2 linked regions of the Krasilnikovia cinnamomea genome follow. The protein of the gene in region 1 interacts with the protein of each later gene in a pairwise test. Links are inferred from orthologs where the notes say so. Each region holds a gene or a part of one and is shown in the gene's direction. Other genes may lie near its edges.

The links.
Region 2: the proteins of rlmB (region 1) and EV385_RS19030 interact in binary tests that used the Escherichia coli proteins (3 or more experiments, as listed by UniProt). The link is inferred for Krasilnikovia cinnamomea from one-to-one orthologs.

What each region holds. Positions count from the first base shown.
Region 1 is NZ_SHKY01000001.1:2,557,727-2,568,721, reverse strand. Bases 3,145-6,143 are described here. They hold rlmB (23S rRNA (guanosine(2251)-2'-O)-methyltransferase RlmB), read left to right. Parts: upstream 3,145-4,087; coding sequence 4,088-5,200; downstream 5,201-6,143. Other genes in these bases: EV385_RS11495 (outer membrane protein assembly factor BamB family protein), read left to right, coding at 5,527-6,143; cysS (cysteine--tRNA ligase), read left to right, coding at 3,145-4,088. Outside these bases: EV385_RS11515 (arginine deiminase), read left to right, coding at 1-1,204; EV385_RS11510 (class II fumarate hydratase), read left to right, coding at 1,229-2,623; more of cysS, read left to right, coding at 2,673-3,144; more of EV385_RS11495, read left to right, coding at 6,144-6,867; EV385_RS11490 (ABC transporter ATP-binding protein), read right to left, coding at 6,913-8,004; EV385_RS11480 (DUF2267 domain-containing protein), read right to left, coding at 9,139-9,519; EV385_RS11475 (DUF2795 domain-containing protein), read right to left, coding at 9,565-9,837; EV385_RS11470 (NAD-binding protein), read left to right, coding at 10,429-10,995. UniProt on the Escherichia coli protein: Specifically methylates the ribose of guanosine 2251 in 23S rRNA.
Region 2 is NZ_SHKY01000001.1:4,188,493-4,199,440, forward strand. The notes cover bases 1-2,952. They hold EV385_RS19030 (NAD(P)H-hydrate dehydratase), read left to right. Parts: upstream 1-726; coding sequence 727-2,178; downstream 2,179-2,952. Other genes in these bases: EV385_RS19020 (hypothetical protein), read right to left, coding at 1-90; EV385_RS19025 (holo-ACP synthase), read left to right, coding at 262-630; alr (alanine racemase), read left to right, coding at 2,211-2,952. In the rest of the region: more of alr, read left to right, coding at 2,953-3,380; EV385_RS19040 (alpha/beta fold hydrolase), read left to right, coding at 3,437-4,471; ung (uracil-DNA glycosylase), read left to right, coding at 5,109-5,792; tRNA (adenosine(37)-N6)-threonylcarbamoyltransferase complex dimerization subunit type 1 TsaB, read left to right, coding at 5,802-6,458; rimI (ribosomal protein S18-alanine N-acetyltransferase), read left to right, coding at 6,458-6,895; tRNA (adenosine(37)-N6)-threonylcarbamoyltransferase complex transferase subunit TsaD, read left to right, coding at 6,888-7,940; EV385_RS19070 (hypothetical protein), read left to right, coding at 7,954-8,208; EV385_RS19075 (DUF1707 SHOCT-like domain-containing protein), read right to left, coding at 8,219-8,482; EV385_RS19080 (ROK family transcriptional regulator), read right to left, coding at 8,528-9,754; EV385_RS19085 (sugar ABC transporter permease), read right to left, coding at 9,786-10,948. UniProt on the Escherichia coli protein: Bifunctional enzyme that catalyzes the epimerization of the S- and R-forms of NAD(P)HX and the dehydration of the S-form of NAD(P)HX at the expense of ADP, which is converted to AMP.

The sequences.
Region 1 (10,995 bases):
GTTGCGCAAGGTGCTGGTCTGCGCGCCGGGGCTGGCGCACCGCCGGCTCACCCCCACCAACTCCGACGACCTGCTCTTCGACGACGTCATGTGGGTGGAGAACGCCCAGCGTGACCACGCCGACTTCGTCAACAAACTGCGTGCCCGTGGCGTCGACGTGGTGGAGCTGCACGACCTGCTGGCGCAGACGATGGCCATCCCGGACGCGCGCTCCTGGCTCCTCGACCGCAAGATCGTCGCGAACGAGGTGGGCCTCGGGCTGGTCGACGACACCCGGGCCTTCCTGGAGTCGCTCGACCCCGGGCAACTGGCCGAATACCTGATCGGCGGCCTGGCCACCACGGACCTGCCCGACGACTTCCGGCCCGAGTACGTCGCCCTGGCCCGGGAGGGCACCGGCGCTCGCGAGTACCTGATGCCGCCGCTGCCCAACACCCTCTACACCCGGGACACCACCTGCTGGCTGTACGGCGGGGTCACCCTCAACCCGCTGTTCTGGCCGGCCCGCAAGGACGAGACCCTGCTGATGAAGGCGCTCTACGAATTCCATCCGGACTTCGTGGGCGCCACGGTGTGGTGGGGTGACCCCGAGCGGCAGTGGGGTCAGGCGACGTTCGAGGGCGGCGACATCATGCCGGTCGGCAACGGGGTCGTGCTGATGGGCATGAGCGAACGCACCTCCCGCCAGGCGATCACGCAGGTCGCCGCGGCCCTGTTCGAGAAGGGCGCCGCCGACCACGTCGTCGTCGCGGGCATGCCGAAGCTGCGGGCGGCGATGCACCTCGACACCGTGTTCACCTTCGCCGACCGCGACGTGGTCACCCTGTATCCGACCATCATGGACGGCGTCCACACGTTCTCGCTGCGGCCGGCCGACCGGGCGCCCGGCGTCGACATCGTCGACCACGGCTCCCGGCCCTTCGTCGACGTCGTCGCGCAGGCCCTGGGCCTGCCGGGGCTGCGGGTCATCGCCACCGGCGGAGACGTGTACGCCTCCGAGCGCCAGCAGTGGGACAGCGGCAACAACGCGGTCGCCCTCGAACCCGGGGTGGTGTTCACCTACGACCGCAACACCCAGACGAACACGCTGCTGCGCAAGGCGGGCGTGGAGGTCATCGAGATCGTCGGCGCGGAGCTCGGCCGGGGACGTGGCGGAGGCCACTGCATGACGTGCCCGATCATCCGCGAACCGGTGTCGTTCTAGGGAGCTTTGACAGAGGATGAACAGGTGACTGTCGACAACGGCTACCGCATCGAGCGCGACACCATGGGCGAGGTCCGGGTCCCCGCCGACGCCCTGTGGCGGGCGCAGACCCAGCGGGCGGTGGAGAACTTCCCGATCTCCGGACGCGGGCTGGAACCCGCGCACATCCACGCCCTGGCCCGGATCAAGGGGGCGGCGGCGCAGGCCAACGCGGCTCTGGGCGTACTCGAAGAAGATCTTGCCAAGGCCGTCGAGATCGCCGCCGCGCAGGTGGCGGACGGCGGCCACGACGACCAGTTCCCGATCGACGTGTTCCAGACCGGCTCGGGGACCTCCTCGAACATGAACGCCAACGAGGTGATCGCCACCCTCGCGGCCCGCGAGCTGGGCCGCCCGGTGCACCCGAACGACCACGTCAACGCGTCGCAGTCCAGCAACGACGTCTTCCCGTCCTCGATCCATCTGGCCGCCACCGAGGCCATCACCAGCAACCTCATCCCGGCGCTCGACCACCTTGCGGCCGCGCTCAACGCGAAGGCCGCCGACTGGGCCGAGGTGGTCAAGAGCGGCCGCACGCACCTCATGGACGCCACGCCGGTCACCCTGGGTCAGGAGTTCTCCGGGTACGCGGCGCAGGTGCAGAACGGCATCGACCGCCTCACCGACACGCTGCCCCGGCTCGGTGAGCTGCCGCTGGGCGGCACCGCGGTCGGCACCGGGGTGAACACTCCGCCCGGCTTCGCCCCGGCGGTCATCGACCGGCTGCGCGAGGCGACCGGCCTGCCGCTGTCCGAGGCCCGCAACCACTTCGAGGCCCAGGGCGCCCGGGACGCCCTCGTGGAGGCGTCCGGCCAGCTCCGGGTCGTCGCGGTCAGCCTGTACAAGATCGTCAACGACATCCGGTGGATGGGGTCCGGGCCCCGCGCCGGGCTGCGCGAGCTGCGCCTGCCCGACCTGCAACCCGGCTCGTCGATCATGCCCGGCAAGGTGAACCCGGTGGTGCCCGAGTCCGTCCGGCAGGTCTGCGCGCAGGTCATCGGCAACGACGCGGCGGTCGCGTTCGCGGGCACCCAGGGCGACTTCGAACTCAACGTGATGCTCCCGGTGATGGGGCGCAACCTGCTCGAATCCATCCGGCTGCTGGCCGCGGCGGCCCGCATGCTGGCCGACCGGTGCGTGGCCGGCCTGGAGGCCAACGTCGAGATCGCCCGCGGTTACGCCGAGGGATCACCGTCGATCGTCACCCCGCTCAACCGCTACCTCGGTTACGACGAGGCCGCCGCGATCGCCAAGCAGGCCCTGGCGACCGGACGGTCGATCCGCGAGGTAGTCGTCGAACGCGGTCACGTCGAGGCCGGGCGGGTCACCGAGCAGCAGCTGGACGAGGCTCTGGACGTGCTCCGGATGACCCGTCCCTGACCCCTGGGACGGGCGGCAAACCGTTCGCCGCCCTCGGTACCCTTGTACGGTGACGCTGCGCTTGTACGACACCGCGACCCGATCGGTCCGGGACTTCGTCCCGATGAGGCCCGGTCAGGTGGGGATCTACCTGTGCGGTCTCACGGTGCAGTCGATCCCGCACATCGGCCACCTCCGCAGCGGCGTCAACTACGACATCCTGCGCCGCTGGTTCCAGCACTCCGGGTTCGACGTCACGTTCATCCGCAACATCACGGACGTCGACGACAAGATCCTGGACAAGGCCGTCGAGCAGGGCCGGCCGTTCTGGTCCATCGCGTTCGCCAACGAGCTGGTGCTGGCCGCCAACTACCGGTCGCTGAACGTGCTGGAGCCGACGTACGAGCCGCGGGCCACCGGCCACATCACCGAGATGCACGAGCTGATCCAGGAGCTGATCTCGGGCGGGCACGCGTACCCGGCCGCCGGGGGCAACGGCGACGTGTACTTCGACGTGCCGTCCTATCCGGAGTACGGGGCGCTGAGCGGGCAGCGCCCCGAGGACATGCGGGCCCCCGCCGACGGTGGCGAGCCGGACAAGCGCGACTTCCGCGACTTCGCCCTGTGGAAGGGCGTCAAGCCGCAGGAGCCCGCCGACGCCGCCTGGTGGTCCCCGTGGGGCCCCGGCCGTCCCGGCTGGCACATCGAGTGCTCCGCGATGGCCCGGCGCTACCTGGGGCCTGAGTTCGACATCCACGGCGGCGGGCTCGACCTGACCTTCCCGCACCACGAGAACGAGATCGCCCAGTCGCGTGCGGCCGGGCTCGGCTTCGCCCGGTACTGGGTGCACCACGCGCTGCTCAACCTCGGCGAGGCCAAGATGAGCAAGTCGCTGGGCAACGTCATCGACCTCGACGCGGTGCTGACCATGGGCATCCGGCCCGTCGAGCTGCGCTACTACCTGGGCAGCCCGCACTACCGTTCGCGGATCGACTACTCCGACGAGGCGCTGCGCGAGGCCGCGACGGCGTACCGGCGGATCGAGGGCTTCGTGACCCGCGCCGTCGAGATCGCCGGGGCCGGGGAGCCGGGCCCGGTGCCGGACGCGTTCGCCGCCGCCATGAACGACGACCTCAACACCTCGGCCGCGCTGGCCGTCGTGCACGACACGATCCGCGAGGGCAACACGGCCCTGGCGGGGGGCGACCAGGCGGGCGTCTCGACCACGCTGGCCGCCGTCCGCGCGATGCTCGGGGTGCTCGGCCTCGACCCGCTGGACGCGGCGTGGGGCGGCGCCGAGCGCGACGGCGACCTCAAGCCCGTGGTGGACGCGCTCGTGGCGTTGGCCCTGGAGCAGCGGGCGCAGGCCCGCACACGTAAGGACTGGGCGGCCGCCGACGCGGTCCGCGAACAGCTCAAGCACGCCGGTATCCAGGTGGAGGACACTCCTGCGGGGCCGCGCTGGACCGTAGGGGAGCACCACTGATGCCGGGCAACTCGAGCAACCGAAGCCGTCGCGTGACCTCGAAGAAGGGCGCGCCGACGGGCTCGGGCGGCAAGAACCGCAGCGGGCTCAAGGGCCGCGGCAAGACCCTGCCCGCCGACGAGCGGCCGTGGCACAAGGGGTACTCCGGCACCGAGAAGCTGCCGGAGAAGACCGCCCGCAAGCAGGACAAGGAACGCCGCGCCGCGGCCGCCGAGGGGCGCGCCCCGAAGGTCGGCGTCCCCGGCACCAAGGACACCACCTGGGGCAAGGGCTGGAAGGGCACCGGCAAGCCGACGGCGCGCGGCGGCAAGGTGCCGCACCACCGCGGTCCCCGGATCGCCCCCGGGCGCCGCTCCAACCCCACCAAGGAAGGCCCCGAGCTGCTGCTCGGGCGCAACCCCGTGGTCGAGGCGCTGCGCGCCGACATCCCCGCCACCGCGCTGTACGTGGCGCAGGGCATCGACATCGACGAGCGGATCACCGAGATCGTCCGTACCTCGGGCGACCGGGGCATCCCGATCCTGGAGATCAGCCGCCTCGAACTGGACCGGATGACCGGCGGGGTGCTGCACCAGGGCGTCGGGCTGCAGGTGCCCCCGTTCGCGTACGAGCAGTTCGACGACCTGGTCGCGGCCGCCATGGAGCAGACCGCCCCGCTGCTCGTCGCGCTGGACGGCGTCACCGACCCGCGCAACCTGGGCGCGGTCATCCGCTCCGTGGCCGCGTTCGGCGGGCACGGCGTGTTCCTGCCGGAGCGGCGCGCCGCGGGCATCACCGCCACCGCGTGGCGCACCAGCGCGGGCGCGGCCGCCCGGGTGCCGGTGTCCCAGGTCGTCAACCTGACCCGGGCCATCAAGGCGTGCCAGCAGGCGGGCTTCACCGCGATCGGGCTGGATGCGGACGGCGACACCGACCTCTACCAGCTGGAGGCCGCGGTCGGCCCGCTGCTGGTCGTGGTCGGCTCCGAGGGGCGTGGCCTGTCCCGGCTCGTCGGCCAGACCTGCGACCTGCGCGTGGGCATCCCGATGGCCTCCACGGTGGAGTCGCTGAACGCCAGCGTCGCCGCCGCGGTCACGCTCGCCGAGGTGGCCCGCCGCCGCACGTACGGCTGAGCCCCCGCCGCCGGGCGGCGACCCGTAGCATGACGGGCCGGTTGCACGGCGGCGGAGGAGCAGCATGACCGGTCCCGACTTCACCCGGGGTGTCGAACCCGGCACCCAGCAGGGTGCCGAGCCGAGTTACGCCGAGCCGGTCGACCCGTGCTGCTGGCCATCGCCCGCGACCCCACCGCCCGGCTACGTGGGCCTCCGCCGGGGCGGGGATCGTCGCCGACCCCGTACACCAGGCCCTCCCGGCGACCTCGCCGACCTGGCCGGACCCGACCGCGGACGGCGAGCCGACGGGGCGCGACGGCCGGGTTCCGGCGTACCGGAAGAGGATGTTCTGGGTCGTGGCCGCCGCCTCGGCGGTCGTGCTCGGCGTGGCCGCCACCCTGGCCGTGGTGTTCTGGCCGAAGTACCCGGCGCTGGCTTTCCAGCCGCTCGCCGACCCCTCGCGGGTGGCCCCGGCCGTTCCCATCACGTCCCGCTTCGCCGCCGCCACCGTGCGCGGCGACCGGGCCTACTTCGCGAGCGTCTCGGATGACGGGACCCTCGGCGTCGTGGCCGCCGACACCGGCACCGGCGAGCGGCTGTGGGGCAACCCCGCGGCGGGCGACGCCGACGACTGGCAGCAGCTGGTGGCGTTGCCGGACGCGGTGGTCGCCGTGTCCGCCGAAGACGACGACCGCCGCCGGATGGTGCTGCTCGACCCGGGCTCGGGCAAGCCGCTGTGGGACCGCGTCATCGGCGACGACGACACCCTGCTCTACGCCGAGGACACCGTGGTGCTGGTGGACCGCGAGGAGGACCGGCTCCTCGGCCTGGACGTGCGCGGCCAGGGCCGGGTCCGCTGGGAACTGAAGGATCCCGGTTCCTTGTCCGGGTCGCGGACCACGACCGTGCTGGCCGCCACCACGCCCGAAGATCTGGCGGCCCCCACCTCCGCCAAGGGCGCACCGTTCGCCGAGCCGCTCGACGACGACCGGCGCATCGTGCAGATCGGCGCGGACCGCTCGGCCCGGGTCATCGACGCCAGGACCGGCGCGGTGCTGGTGCCGCCCCGGCAGAGCGTGGCCGACCCCGACGACCCCGTGGTCGCCCACGACGGCACGCTGGTGGTGGCCGAGTCGGACAACGCCCGCCGGATCGTCGCGTACGACCTGGCAAAGCTGGGCGAACCGCGGGTGCTCTACACGGCGCCGGACGACAACACCCGGTTCGAGCACCTCACCCCGTGCGGCACCGACCGGGTCTGCGCCGTGCAGACGACCAGTTCCGACGCCAAGACCGCCCAGGTGGTGGCCGTGGACGTGGCCGAGGGCGGGCGCCGGTGGGCGTGGCCGCTGCCCGACACGAACAACCTCGTGCCCGTGGGCGACTCGCTGCTGGCCGCGCAGAACACCACGCCCGCGAAGGTCAGCCTGCTCGGCGCGGACGGGACGGTCCGCTGGACCCGCGACGGCGTGGCCGCCCGCCTTGACGGCGGCAACCTGCTGCGCTTCGCCAAGCCCCTGTCGACCTACACGGACGACCCGTCGGTGGCCGGGGAACACCTCGGCGACGACGCCGTCGAGCTGGGCCCGCTCAGCGGCGTACGGCCGGCGACCTGCGCCTGGAACACCGCGGTGCTGGCCTGCGTGGCCGACGAGGACTTCGTGCTGCGGCGCTTCGCGGGCTGAAGACGACGAAGGCCGGCCCCGTGCGGGGCCGGCCTTCACCGCGGATCAGGAGATGCGTACGCCCGTGGTGGCGTTGAAGACGTGCACGTTCTCCGGCTGCGGCCGGATGAACACGGTCTCGCCCATCGTCGGCATGCTCCGCCGGTCCGTGCGGACGACGAAGCGCTCCGAGCCGCCGTCCAGGGCCGCGTGGCCGTACACGTTGGCGTCCGAGCCGAGGTCCTCGACGAGGTCCACGACGATCGGCATGCCGCCCGCGGTCGGCGACACCAGCTCCGTGGCCTCCGGCCGGAAGCCGATGGTGACCTTGGCGTCGCCGCTGCTGCGCGCGGCCGCGACCTGCTCGCGGGACAGCGGCAGCAGCATCGGGCCGAAGGCCGCGCCCGACTCGGTCAGCGGCACGGTCTTGATGTTCATCGCCGGGGAGCCGATGAAGCCCGCCACGAAGACGTTGCCCGGGGTGTCGTACAGGGCGCGCGGGGTGTCGCACTGCTGCAGCACACCGTCGAGCATGACCGCCACCCGGTGGCCCATCGTCATGGCCTCGACCTGGTCGTGGGTCACGTACACGGTCGTGATGCCGAGCTTGGCCTGCAGCGTGGCGATCTGCGAACGGGTCTGCACGCGCAGCTTGGCGTCGAGGTTCGACAGCGGCTCGTCCATGAGGAAGACCTGCGGCTCCCGCACGATGGCCCGGCCCATGGCGACGCGCTGACGCTGGCCGCCGGAGAGCGCCTTCGGCTTGCGGCTGAGGTACTCGTCCAGCTGCAGCAGCGCCGCGGCCTCCTTGACCCGGCGGTCGATCTCCGACTTGGGGGTCTTGCGGAGCTTCAGGGCGAACGCCATGTTCTCGTACACCGACATGTGCGGGTACAGAGCGTAGTTCTGGAAGACCATCGCGATGTCGCGGGACTTCGGGGGGAGGTTGGTGACGTCCTTGCCCTCGATGAGGATCCGCCCGCGGTCGACATCCTCAAGGCCGGCGAGCATGCGCAGGCTGGTGGACTTGCCACAACCCGAGGGGCCGACGAGGACCAGGAACTCGCCGTCGCCGATCTCGAGGTTGAGCTCGTTGACCGCGGGGCGCTCCTGACCGGGATAGATCCGGGAGGCCTTGTCATAGGTGACCGTAGCCATGATGAAGTGCTTCCTTTCCACCGGCAGGAACGTGCCGGACGATCCGAGTGGAGGAACGAGAGCCCACTTCGCCCTAAGGTGAGGCAGGCTCGTGCCCGTCACGGTAGGTCATATTCATCCGCCTGCCAAGGTCCAGCGCCACCAGGTGGACGTGTGGGCGGGCAGGTCGCGGCCCCGGGACGGGGGTGGCGGCGGTGGGAGCGGTTATGCTTCAGGGCGCATGCCCCTGTAGCTCAGTTGGCCAGAGCACCCGCCTTGTAAGCGGGATGTCGTCGGTTCGATTCCGACCGGGGGCTCCACCTCTATCAGCGCAAGCAGCGGCACCGATCCCTCAGTGCCTGCTGTCGTCCCTCAGTGCCTGCTGTCGTCTCGGTTCGCTCCGGAGTCGCCGTTCGGTGGGTCCGTAGCGTCGCCGTTCGTGTTCTCCTGGTCAGGCGCAGGGCAGGGCAACCGCCGTTCCTTAGCTACTTGGGTACCTGATGTGACTACACCCGTTAGTTGGCCCACCGCACGCCTTCGGAGCTGGCCCGCTGGACGAGACTGCAACGGCTGGTTGGCCCGTTCTGCCGGAGCATGTGGGCCACTTCGTGGTCGTTCAGGCCCTGGTCGTGGCTGGTGATCGTGACGAGCGAATCGAGGAGGCCCTCTTCAACTGGACCCCGCCCCCGGGACGCGGGCGGCCGAAGTATCGGTGACAAAGAGTCGCGGAAGTGCTCGCGCACCTCATCCAAGGACGCGCTCAACTGGCCGAGATGAGGGCGTCGGATGGGCCGATACTGCTGGCGCGTCAAGGGTGCCGGTCGGCGGTGATGCGGTTCGTGCCGATGTAATCCGACTGTGGTTAGCGGACATCGAAGGGGCGTAGGTAACCCCGGAGGTAGCGGATGGCACAGGAACCGAACCGGACCAACGACAGCTGGTGGAGCGGCTGTATCGGGACCACTACGGCGTCGTTCCGCGGTATCTGCTCCGGCGGGTCGATCCGCCCACCGCGGAGGACATGCAAGCGGAGACCTTTCTCGTGGCGTGGCGACGGCCGGATTCGTTGCCGGCCCGGGGGCGGGCTGGCTGTGCGGGGATCGCCCGCAGGGTGAGGACCTGAGCGGCGGCGGGCTGACCTGGACGTGACGCTGTTCAGGCCGCCGTCGTGGTCAGCTCACGGTACTCGGCGGGCAGCTGGGACAGTGCGTGCCGCAGGTGCGCGCCGTCGGTCGTCTGGCTGAGCGTGGTCAGCACCACCCGGACACCGCGTGTGACCTCCTCTTCCTTGAGGCCCGTGCGCCGGCTCAGCTCGCGGACGAAGTCGTCCAGCGGCACTGGATGCGCTCCGCCGTCGTGCCGCGGGGGTAGGTTGCCGGCCAAGTCCTCCGGAAGGTTGAGCGCAAGCTCACGGAGTTCGCCGCCGCTGAGCTGTTTGCCTACCTCCTCCAGCGTGCCGCGGATGAGGTCCGCGGCCTCTTCCTTGGCCAGGCCGGCCTGGTCCGCCACCACCGCGGCGAGTGCCCGCTCGTCCATCGTCGTCCCCCTCGTGGACTCAGTCCGCATCCGGATCTTGCTGCGTCAGGTCGTATTGCGCAGGTATTCCGCCACCAGCTGGTGCTTCTTGTCCCGTGCCTTGGCGGCCTTCTCGGCCGGGGTCTCCTGGGCGATGTCCGTCTTCGCCGAGCGGACCACCTCGTCCTTGTTGCGGTACTCGACGGGCGGCATGCCGCGCAGCGCCTTGAGCACCTCGATCGGCGCGCCCTCGCGTTCGGCCTCCTGGACGATCTCGTCCCTGGCCGCCGGATAGTCCAGTTCGTTGAGGTACCGCAGTACTTCGTCAACAGTGGTCATAATGCGCATTTACCCAGCGACGGTGGCCCCGAACATGCGGCACCCGGCAGGGTCGACGACGGGCTTCCTCGGACGCGATGCGCAGGGCGTCCAGCGTGCCGCGCCGGTGCGCCTCCGCCGTCTCGATGTCGACGTATCGGAGCGGGGCCGCGCGTGATCCGCAAGCCGCACACCACACCGGTGGACCACGCGGCGACGACGAAGATCACGCCGTACTCGCGCGCGGACAGCCGGTACCCACCGCGTCACTCTCTGTGGTGGGAGGAGGTCGAGTCCGGGAGCGAGTTGAGCAGTACGACGATCGGCGTCGACCAGCGGCGTGTGCGACGGTCGGGTGGCCTGCACGAGGCGTTCACCCGACATCGATTGGCGCCGTGTTGGTGGTTGTCGCGGGCGTTGGAGGTCTACGCAGCATGGTTTCGGTGGGGATCACCGGAAACGCCGCAAGATCACGTACACAGACATGCCGGATATGGGTGTTACCGATCGGCGGCAGTCGGCGTACGGACGACCATGCGGATCCTGATTGGACGGACCTGCCCTCCGGTGGGCGGGGCATCGGGAATGTGCGTGGCTGACTACGATCCAGTCATGAGTACGGAGGCCCCGCGTGACGCCGCCGCGAGGCGATCCGTGTTGTCTCGGCTCCGCGAAGGGCTGGCCCAGAACGGCGACGACGCCCGCCCCCACTTCGTGGTCTGCGGTTCGGACGCGCTGGTCTACACGCTCGCCGAGGAGTTGGCGAACTCCGGCCACCGGATCCGGCTGACGGTCATCGCGCCCACCCGGCTGCGGTCGGACGTCCCCGACCTCGGCCAGGTGCGCAACATCAAGGTGATGCGGGCGGACCGGCTCGACGAGCGGACGTTCCGGGCGGCGGGGCTGTCCGGGGCGACCGCGCTGGCGCTGGTGATGCCGGACGACGTGGTCAACCTGCATGCGGCGCTGTGCGCCCAGGCCGTCGAGCCCGACCTGCGGCTGGTCATCCGCATGTTCAACTCCGGTCTCGGGTACGGCGTCAGCGGCCTGTTCGCCGACTGCGCGGTGCTGTCCGACGCGGCGATGGCCGCCCCGGCGTTCGTGGCGGCGGCGCTCGGCGAGGTGGCGCCGACCTACTTCCGGCACGCCGGCCGCACGCTGTACCTGGCGCGGCGGGCC
Region 2 (10,948 bases), 1.6 Mb from region 1 along the record:
CGCCCCGGCGGCGACGCGGGCGCCGGTGGCGCTCAGCTCGCGCGCGGCGTGGCGCACCTCGTGAGTATCGACTTCCAGGTCGGCCGTCATCGGCAACCTCCGGGTGGGGAGACGGGACGGTACGACCGTAGGGGTCGGGTGGGACGGAATGGCGGGCCTGTGGACGGCCGGCTCCGGCCGTACCGATGGCTGTCCACAGGCCTTGCCACGACGGGCGGTGACCCTCTGAACGGGCCGCCCGCGCCCACTAGGGTTGGCTCTGTGATCGTGTCTGTCGGCATCGACGTCGTCCTGGTGGACCGTTTCGCCCGGGCCCTGGAGCGCACGCCGTTGCTGGCGGACCGGCTGTTCACCGATTCCGAGCGGCTGACGCCGTCGGGCAATCCGCGCTCGCCGGAGTCGCTGGCCGCGCGGTTCGCGGCCAAGGAGGCCGTCGCCAAGGCGCTCGGTGCCCCGACCGGTCTGCGCTGGCACGACTGCGAGATCGTCTCGGACCCGGACGGGCGGCCGTGGTTGACGGTTTCCGGTACGGTCGCCGCGGTCGCCGCGGAGCGCGGCGTGAACCGCTGGCACCTGTCGTTGTCGCACGACGGCGGTATCGCCTCGGCGATGGTCGTCGCGGAGGCCTGACCAGCTCAGCGGGGTGGCGGCCGGAAAATGTCGGACCCCGGGCATACAACTGGCGCGACGCCGGGGACGCCGGCGACGCCGAGGGCGAGGAGCGCGATGCGGCAGGCGTGGCGGGTGGCGGAGGTGCGGGCGGCCGAGCGGGCGCTGATGGCGACGCTGCCGGAAGGCACCCTCATGCAGCGGGCCGCGGCGGGGCTGGCCCGCCGGTGCGCTCTGCTGCTCAAGGAGCGCGGTGGGGTCCGCGGCGCCCGGGTGCTACTACTGGTCGGCAGCGGCGACAACGGCGGCGACACGCTGTATGCGGGTGCGGCGCTGGCCGCCCGGGGCGCGGCCGTGCGGGCGCTGCTGCTGCGGCCGGACCGGGTGCATCTCGCGGGTCTCGCGGCGCTGCGCGACGCCGGTGGCCGCACCGTACGGGAGCTGCCCGAGTTTGCCGACCTCGTGCTGGACGGCATCGTCGGTATCGGCGGCAGCGGCGGGCTCCGGGCGCCCGCCACCGAGCACGTCGCCCGGCTCGGCGCCCTGCGTGCCCGCGACGGCGCCCGCCCGCCCGTGGTCGCGGTCGACGTGCCCAGCGGGGTCGCGGTGGACACCGGCGACGTGCCGGGAGTCGCGGTCACCGCGGACGTCACGGTCACGTTCGGCTGCCTCAAGCCCGCGCACCTGGTCGGCCCGGCCGCCGCCCGCGCGGGCCACGTCGAGCTGGTCGATATCGGACTTGGTCCGGTGCTGCGGGGTGATCCGGCGATCCGCGTCCCGGACGCCGCGGACATCGCGGCGTGGTGGCCCCAGCCCGGCCCGACCTCCGACAAGTATTCGCGCGGGGTCGTCGGGGTCGCCACCGGCTCCGGGCGGTATCCGGGCGCCGCAGTCCTGTCCGTGGCCGGTGCGCTGGCGGGACCGACCGGCCTGATCCGATTCGCGGGCAGCGCCCACGCCGAGGTCGTCCGCGCACACCCGTCCGTGATCGCGGTGCCCCGGGTGGCTGACGCCGGTCGCGTACAGGCGTGGGCCTGCGGCTCCGGGCTGGGCACGGGCGACGACGCGCGCACCGAACTGCGCAGCGTCCTGGCCTCGGCGGTGCCCGTGCTGCTGGACGCGGACGCGCTGACCCTGCTGGTGGACGGCCAGCACGCCACCGACCTGCGCCGGGACGCCCCCCTGGTGATCACCCCGCACGACGGCGAGTTCGCCCGGCTGGCGGGGGAAGCGCCCGGGGCGGACCGGATCGGCGCCGCCTGCAAGCTCGCCGCCTGGATCAACGGGGTGGTGCTGCTCAAGGGTGACCGCACCATCGTCGCCACCCCGGCCGGCGAGGTATGGGTCAACCCGACCGGCAGCCCGGCGCTGGCCACCGCCGGCAGCGGCGACGTGCTGGCGGGCCTGCTGGGTTCCCTGCTGGCCGCGGGGCTGGCACCCGAACGCGCGGCGGTCGCCGCGGCGTACGTGCACGGGCTGGCCGGGCGGCGGGCCGCGCTGGACGGCCCCGTCACCGCACCCGACGTCGCGGCCGCGCTGCGGCCCGTGCTGGCCGACCTGCTGGCCTGATGTCCACCAGACCCCTCAGTACGCTGGTGCCCATGTGGCAGGCCGAGGTCCGGATCGATCTGGACGCCATCCGGGACAACGTGGCGACGCTGCGCGCCCTGACTCCCGCCGAGGTCATGGCCGTCGTCAAGGCCGACGGGTACGGGCACGGCATGCTGCCGGCGGCCCGCGCGGCGGTGGCGGGCGGCGCGACCTGGCTCGGGGTGTGCACCCTCGACGAGGCGCTGGAGCTGCGCCGGGGCGGGATCCGGGTGCCGGTCCTGGCCTGGCTGGTGGCCCCCGGGCTGCCGCTGGAGCGGGGCGTCGCCGCCGACGTCGACCTCAACGCGGCCGGCACCGAACAGCTGGCGGAGGTGGTCGCGGCCGCGCGCCGCGCCGGGCGTAGCGCCCGGGTGCATCTCAAGCTGGACACCGGCCTGTCCCGGGGCGGCGCGCCGCTGGCCGAGTGGCCGCACCTGCTGGAGGCGGCGGGCAAGGCGCAGGCCGACGGGGAGGTGGAGGTCGTCGGCGTGTGGAGCCATTTCGCGTGCGCCGACGTGCCCGGCCATGAGTCCATCGACCGGCAGCTCGCCTCGTTCGCGGAGGGCCTGGCGCTGGCCGAGCGGTACGCCATCACGCCGCGCTACCGACACATCGCCAACTCGGCCGCGCTGCTGACCCGCCCCGACACCCACTACGACCTGGTCCGGGCCGGTATCACGATCTACGGGCTGTCCCCGCTGGCCACCGAGCACGCCTCCCGGCTGCGTCCCGCGATGAGCGCCCGGGCCCGCGTCTCGCTCACCAAACGGGTCCCGGCCGGGCAGGGTGTCGGGTATGGGCTGACCTACATGACGCCGCGCGAGTCCACGCTGGCGCTGGTGCCGCTCGGCTACGGCGACGGGGTGCCCCGGCACGCCTCGAATGTGGGCCCGGTCCGGCTCGGTGGCCGCAACCGGACCGTTGCCGGCCGGGTGAGCATGGATCAGATCGTGGTCGACTGCGGCGACGACCCGGTCGCACCGGGGGATGTCGCCACGTTGTTCGGGCCGGGTGACGACGGCGCGCCGACCGCCGACGACTGGGCGGCCGCCGTCGGCACGATCAACTACGAGATCGTGACCCGGTTCGGCAGCTCCCGGGTGCCCCGGGTGTACGACGGCAGCGCCGGGGTCCCGGCGGCGGACGTGACGCCGGCGCCCGGTGACGGGGAGGCCCAGTGAGCAACGCACAACCCCGCCGATCCACCACGTCGCGGAGCCGGGCGAAGAAGGTCGGCATCGTCGGTGCCGTCATCGGTGTGGCCGCCGCCGGGTTGGCCGCCGCGGTCGCCACCGAACGGGCGATCGTCCGCAGGTCGGTCACCGCGCCCGGCGACCCGTACGCGAACGAGCCGTTCGGCGACCAGCCGTTCGACGCGGAGCTGACCGTGACCGCCGCAGACGGCGCCGAGCTGCACGTGGAGATCGTCGAGCCGCGCGCGCCGGGCGATCGGCCGACGATCGTCTTCGTGCACGGGTACGCGCTGGACATGGGCACGTTCTACTTCCAGCGCAAGGCGATCGCCGAGCAGGGTGACCACCGGATGGTCTTCTACGACCAGCCCGGCCATGGCCGCTCCGGCCTGCTCGACTCGGGGGACTACGACATCGCCGCGCTGGGCCGCTCGCTGGCCGCGGTCTTGGACGCGGCGGTGCCGGAGGGGCCGATCGTCCTGGTCGGGCACTCCATGGGCGGCATGACGATCATGGCGTTCGCCGAACACTATCCACAGTGGTTCGGCGACCGGGTCACGGGCGTGGCGCTGATCTCCACCTCCGCCAGCCTGATCGACAAGACGAAGATCGGCCTGCCGACGTTGCTGGCCCGCGCCAGCGCCCCGTTCTTCCCCGTGTGGGGTGGCGCCGCCCGGATCGGCGGCGGCGCGATCGACCGCGCCCGGCTCGCCGCCTCGGATCTCGCCTGGCTGCTGACCCGCCGGTACGGCTTCGGTGATCCGCGCCCGAGCGCGTCGCTGGTTACGTTCGTGGAGGAGATGAACTCCAAGACCTCGATCGAGACACTGACCAAATACCTGCGCACCCTCTACACGCACAACCGTTTCCCCGCGCTGACGCCGCTGCGCGGGGTGCCGGTGCTGGTGATCGTGGGCACGAAGGACTATCTCACCCCCGTGGCTCATTCGGAGGAGATCCTCAAGTACCTGCCAGAGGCCAAGCTCGTCAAGATCGACAACAGCGGGCACGTCGTCATGCTGGAGCGCTCCGACGAGGTCAACGCGGCCCTGGACGCGTTCCTGGCGGAGATCCCGTGATCACCACGGGGATCCGGCTAGCCACCGTGGACGACACCCGGCAGTTCGGCCGGTGGCTGGCCACCCTGCTGCGCCGCGGCGATCTCGTGCTGCTCACCGGGCCGCTCGGCGCCGGCAAGACGGCACTCACCCAGGGCATCGGCGCCGGCCTGGGGGTCCGCGGCGACATCACCTCACCGACCTTCGTCATCGCCCGGGTGCACCGGCCGGACCCGGCGCGCGGTGGCCGGGTCGCGCTGGTGCACGCCGACGCGTACCGGCTGGGGGACGCCGCCGATCCTCGGGGCGAGATCGACGACCTCGACCTGGACGCGTCGGCCGGGGACTCGGTCACGGTGGTCGAGTGGGGTGAGGGCCTGGCCGAGCAGCTCAACGACGAGTATCTCCAGGTCCGGATCGCCCGCCTGGACGACGACACCCGGGTCCTGGACCTCGTCGCCCATGGCGCCGCATGGGCGCAAAGGCTGGCCGTCGCAGACCCGACGGCCGCCTCGGCGGCGGCAAGAGAAGAAACGGCCGCCTCGGCGGCGGCAGGAGAAGAATCGGCGGCCGGGGATCGGGCCGCCACCACAGGAGAGCCGGCGGTCGCCGACCGGGCGGCCGCGACGGAAAGGCTGGATTCGTGAATCTCACCGGGATGCTGCCCGATGGCTGGCGCGCGGAACTCGAGCCGCTGCTCGACGCCGACGCCACGGCGGCCCTGGGGGCGTTCGTCGCCGAGCAGTACCGCGACCACACCGTCTACCCGCCGATCGAGGACCTGTTCGCGGCGTACCGGCTGTGCCCGCCCGAGCAGACCCGGGTGCTCATCCTCGGCCAGGACCCGTACCACGGGCCGGGGCAGGCGCACGGGCTCAGCTTCAGCGTCCGCGCCGGGGTCCGCATCCCGCCCTCGCTGCGCAACGTCTTCGCCGAACTGGCCGACGATCTGGGCATCGCGCCGGCCACCACCGGTGACCTGACCGGGTGGGCGAGCCAGGGAGTGCTGCTGCTCAACGCGGTGCTGACCGTCCGGGGCGGCGCGGCGGCCTCGCACGCGGGCAAGGGCTGGGAGGCGTTCACGGACGCGACCATCCGCGCCCTGAACGCCCGCCCCGAGCGGGTGGTCTTCCTGCTCTGGGGTGGGTACGCCCGCAAGAAGGCCGCACTGGTCACGAACCCGGCGCACGTCGTGCTGGAGGCCGGTCACCCCAGCCCGCTCAACCCGCGGGGCTTCCGGGGCGCGCGGCCGTTCAGCGCGGCCAACCAGGCACTGGCCGAGGCGGGCCGTCCGGTCGTCGACTGGGATCCGCGCGTCATTGCCCCGGAACCAGCCGGTTAGGGTGTTGACGTGCTGGTTCTCGCCTTGGACACCTCCACCCCCGCGGTGATCGCCGCCCTGGCGGAGGTGACCGACGACGGGATGCGGGGCGTGGCGGAGCGCCGTACCGTCGATCCGCGGGCACACGGCGAACTGCTGGCCCCGCAGATCGCGACGCTGCTGGCCGACGCCGGCGCGACCCCGCGCCAACTGGGGGCGATCGTCGCCGGGTTGGGGCCGGGCCCGTTCACCGGGCTGCGGGTCGGCCTCGTCACGGCGGCGGGCATGGCGCAGGCTCTGGCCATCCCGGCGTACGGGGTGTGCTCGCTGGACGCGCTCGGCCGCGCCGCCGGGCCGGGTCGGGTGCTGGTCGCCACGGACGCGCGGCGCCGTGAGGTGTACACCGCCACGTACACCGATGGTGTGCGCACCCGCGGGCCGGACGTGTCCCGCCCGGCCGACGTCGTCGTGGACGCCGACCGCGCGGTCGGCGAGGGCGCCTTGCAGTACAGCGAGGTGTTCGGCCTGCCGATCGACGACCGCCTGCTGTACCCGCCCGGCGAGGCGCTGATCGCCCTCGCCGCCGACCGGGTCCGCGCCCGTGCGCCGCAGGAACCGCTGACCCCGCTGTACCTGCGCCGCCCCGACGCGGTCGCGTCCTCGGCGCGCAAACCCGTGCTGCGGTGATCCAGCTCGAACGCTTCCGCTGGTGGCACGTCGAGCAGGTGCTGCCGATCGAGACAGACCTGTTCGGCGCGGAGAAGTGGTCCGCCGCCATGTTCTGGAACGAGCTGGCCCAGCGCCACTACTACCTGGTCGCGACGGAGGACGAGACGGTGCTCGGGTACGCGGGACTGGCCGTCGTCGGCCCCGACGAGTCCTGGGTGCAGAACATCGCGGTCCGCCGCGACGCGCAACGCCGCGGGATCGGCCGCGCACTGCTGGAGGCGCTGCTGGCCGAGGCGGGCCGGCGCGGCGTCCACAAGGTGCTGCTGGAGGTCGCCGTGGACAACGCCCCCGCCCAGCGGCTGTACGCCGGCTACGACTTCGAGCCGGTCGGCGTCCGCCGCGGCTACTACCAACCCAGCAACACCGATGCCCTGGTGATGATGCGCGATGCCTGACGAACCCTTGGTCCTCGGGATCGAGACCTCCTGCGACGAGACCGGTGTCGGCATCGTGCGCGGGCACACCCTGCTGGCCGACGCCCTCGCGTCGAGCGTGGACGAGCACGCCCGCTTCGGCGGGGTGGTCCCGGAGGTGGCCAGCCGCGCCCACCTCGAGGCGATCGTGCCGACGATGCGGCGCGCGCTCGACGACGCGGGGGTCACCCTGGCCGACATCGACGCGATCGCGGTGACGGCCGGGCCGGGCCTGGCGGGCGCGCTCCTCGTCGGTGTCGCCGCCGCCAAGGGGTACGCGCTGGCCGCCGACAAGCCGGTGTACGGCGTCAACCACCTCGCCGCCCACGTCGCCGTGGACACCCTCGAGCACGGCCCGCTGCCCGAACCCGCCGTGGGTCTGCTCGTCTCCGGCGGGCACTCGTCGCTGCTGCTGGTCGACGACATCACCGCCGGGGTCACCCCGCTGGGCGCCACGATCGACGACGCGGCGGGGGAGGCCTTCGACAAGGTGGCGCGGCTGCTGGGGATGGGCTTCCCCGGCGGTCCGGTGATCGACCGTACGGCCCGCGACGGTGACCCGGCGGCGATCCCGTTCCCGCGCGGCCTGACCGCGCCGAAGGATCTGGCCGAGCACCGCTTCGACTTCTCGTTCTCGGGACTCAAGACGGCCGTGGCGCGCTGGGTGGAGGCGCGCGAGCGGGCCGGGGAGCCCGTACCGGTGGCGGATGTGGCCGCGAGCTTCCAGCACGCGGTGTGCGACGTGCTCACCGCCAAGGCGCTCGACGCGTGCCGTACGCACGGGGTGCGGACCCTGGTCATTGGAGGTGGCGTGGCGGCCAACTCCCGCCTGCGCGTGCTCGCCGAGGAACGCGCGGCGAAGCTGGGCATCGAGGTCCGGGTGCCCCGGCCCCAGCTGTGTACGGACAACGGCGCCATGGTGGCCGCGCTCGGTTCGCACCTGGTCGCCGCCGGCGTCGCGCCCAGCGGCCTGGACCTGCCCGCGGACTCGGCCATGCCATTGACCACCGTCACGGTCTCCGGGTGATTATGCTCTGTTCATGATCGCGCGGATGTGGGAGGTACGGGCCCTGGGCAGCGGCTTCGACGAGCTGCTGAGCTGGGTCTGCGACGAGGCGCTGCCCACGATCGAGGTGTTGCCGGCGCACGTGTCCAGCAAGGTCTACTCGTCCACGGATCACCGCATCGTCGTCATCTCCACCTGGCGGCACGACCCGGTCCCGCTGCCCGCCCCGCCCGAGCGCCTGGTGGCCCGCGCCCCCCACGTCTGGGACTTCACCCCGGTCGACCGCTGAGTCGCGCGGCCTACCGCAGGGCGACGAAGACGCCCAGCATCACCAGGGTCAGGATCGCGACGGCGAACACCCACAACAGTTCCGGGCGCTGAGGCCCGTCGGCCACCGGCTCGGCGGGCAGGTCACGGACGACCGCGTCCAGGTCGGCGAGGGTACGCGCCTGCGTCACCACGTCGACCCGCTGCGCGAACTCGTCCAGGGTGAGCCGTCCCGCTCCGGTGTGCCGCTCCAGCGCGGCGACGATCCGCTGCCGATCCTCGTCGGACGCCCGCATCTCCACGACCGGCACTGTAGCCGCCTTCCGCGATCTCGGGGATGGCTAGATGAGGGGGTCTTCCAGGAGACGCTCGAAGGCCAGTTCGGCCCCGCCGATCAGGGCGGCGTCCTCGCCGAGCTCGGGCGTGCGCAGCCGCAGGTGCTCCCGGCAGGCGGGCAGCGCGACGGCGTTCAACCGGCTGCGGATCTGGGCGGCCGCGACCAGGTACACGTCGCGCAGCGTGCCGCCGAAGATGACCGCCTCGGGATTGAAGATGTTCACCAGGTTGCCCACGCCGAAGCCGAGCCAGTCGCCGACCTGGCGGACCGCCTGGCGCGCGATCCGGTCGCCGCGCCGGGCCGCGTCGACGACCTCCAGTACGGCCTCACTGCCCGACTGGTCCTCCCGGTGGGCCAGCCGCAGCAGGGCGTACTCGCCGATCTCCGTCTCCCAGCAGCCGCGTGACCCGCAGCTGCACGGGTGGCCCTGCGGGTTGACGACCATGTGGCCGACCTCGCCGCCGTAGCCGCCGTGCCCGGAGACCCGCCGGCCGCCCGCGATGATGCCGCCGCCGACGCCCACGTCGCCGTACAGATAAATGACGTTGTCGCAGCCGACGGCGGCGCCGCGGCTGTGTTCCACCAGCGCGGACACGTCCGCCGCGTTGCCGACCAGGAAGTGGCCCGCGTCGCCCGGATCGCCGTCGCCGAGCCCGCTGCCGAGCTCACTGCTCAGCTCGCCGCCCAGCTCCGTGCTGAGCGCGCCGGAGACGTTCTCGTCGACCCAGCCGATCGTCGGAGCGAGGCGGACCACGCCGTCGGCGCGGCGCACCATCCCGGCGATCGCCATCCCGCCACCGACGCAGCGGGCGTCGTCGCCGACGCCGCGGTGCATGTCGCGGATGAATCCGGCCAGCGGCTGCACCGCGTCGATCACCTGCATGCCGCGCGGCCGTTCGGCCTCGCGGCGGTCCAGGATGTGGCCGCCGAGCCCGACGCGGGCCGCGCGGATGCGGTCCACCTCGATGCTGATCGCGTACGCGTAGACCCGCGCCGACTCGGGCCGGACGACAAGCGAGGGTCGTCCGGCCCGGCCGGTTTCGCGCGGGGCTTCCTCACTGATCAGGCCGGCCGTGGCCAGCTCCGCCGTGAGGGCGCCGATGGTGCTGCGGTTGAGACCCAGCCGGCTGGTCAGTTCCGCTCGGGACGTGGCTCCGTGCACGTGTACGTACCGGAGCAGGGTCCCGAGGTTGTGCCGGCGGACCTCCTCCTGGCTGGGGCCGGCTCGCATCAGCGCGCCGCCCCCGTCCCCAGGATCGTGTTCATCGGTTGCCGGTGGCGGCCGCTCTGCGCCGGGACAGCGCATCGACGCTGGCCGCGGCCAGCAGCACCAGGCCGGTGAAGATGAACTTGGTGCCGGAGGTGAAGTTCATCAGGCCCATGCCGTTGTCGATGACGGCGATGACCGCGCCACCGAGCACGGCGTCGATGACCCGGCCCTTGCCGCCGAAGAGGCTGGTGCCACCGATGACGGCGGCCGCGACCGCGTACAGCAGCACGTTGCTGCCGCCGGAGCGCGGGTCGACCGAGCTGGCCCGGCTGGCGGCGATGATGCCGCCGATCGCGGCCATGAACGAGCAGATGACGAACACCGAGATCCGGATCCGGTCGGTCGGGATACCGGCGCGGCGCGCCGCCTCGGTGTTGCCGCCGACCGCGTACACGTGCCGGCCGTAGGTGGTGCGGCTCAGCACGAAGGTCCAGATGATCGCCGCGACCGCGATGAGCGGCACCACGATCGGCACACCCTTGAGGGAGTTGATCGCCGGGTTGATGGCCCGTTCCTGGGTGAGGATGGCGACTCCCGCGAACACCAGGATGGCGACGCCGACGACACGCAGGAGCACGATGCCCATCGGGTCGTGGACCAGCCCGCGGGAGACGCGACCGCGCACCTTGATCAGCTGGGTGGCGGCGTAGCCGGCCACGGCGACGACGGCCAGGATCCAGCTCATCGCGACCGACATGTTCTTGTTGGCCAGTGCCAGGACGAACGGGTCACGGATCGAGATGTTCGTGCCGCCACCGAGCAGCACCAGCAGCACACCCTGGAAGGCCAGGAAGGCGGCCAGCGTGACGACGAACGACGGGATGCCGACCTTCGACACCAGGAAGCCGATCATGAACCCGATGACCAGGCCGGCGACGAGCGCGACCGGGATCGCGGTGTACCAGCTCCAGCCGTGGTTGGAGAGCAGCACGGCCATCACCGCGCCACACACACCGCTGGTGTAGCCCGCGGACAGGTCGATCTCGCCGAGCAGCAGGACGAAGACCAGGCCCATCGCGATGAAGATGACCGAGGCGCCCTGCGAGAAGAGGTTCGAGAAGTTCAGCGCGCTGAGGAACGTCTCGGGCCGGGCGAAGCCGAAGATCAGGAACAGCACGACCAGGCCGAGGATGGCGGCGAGGCTGCCGATGTCGC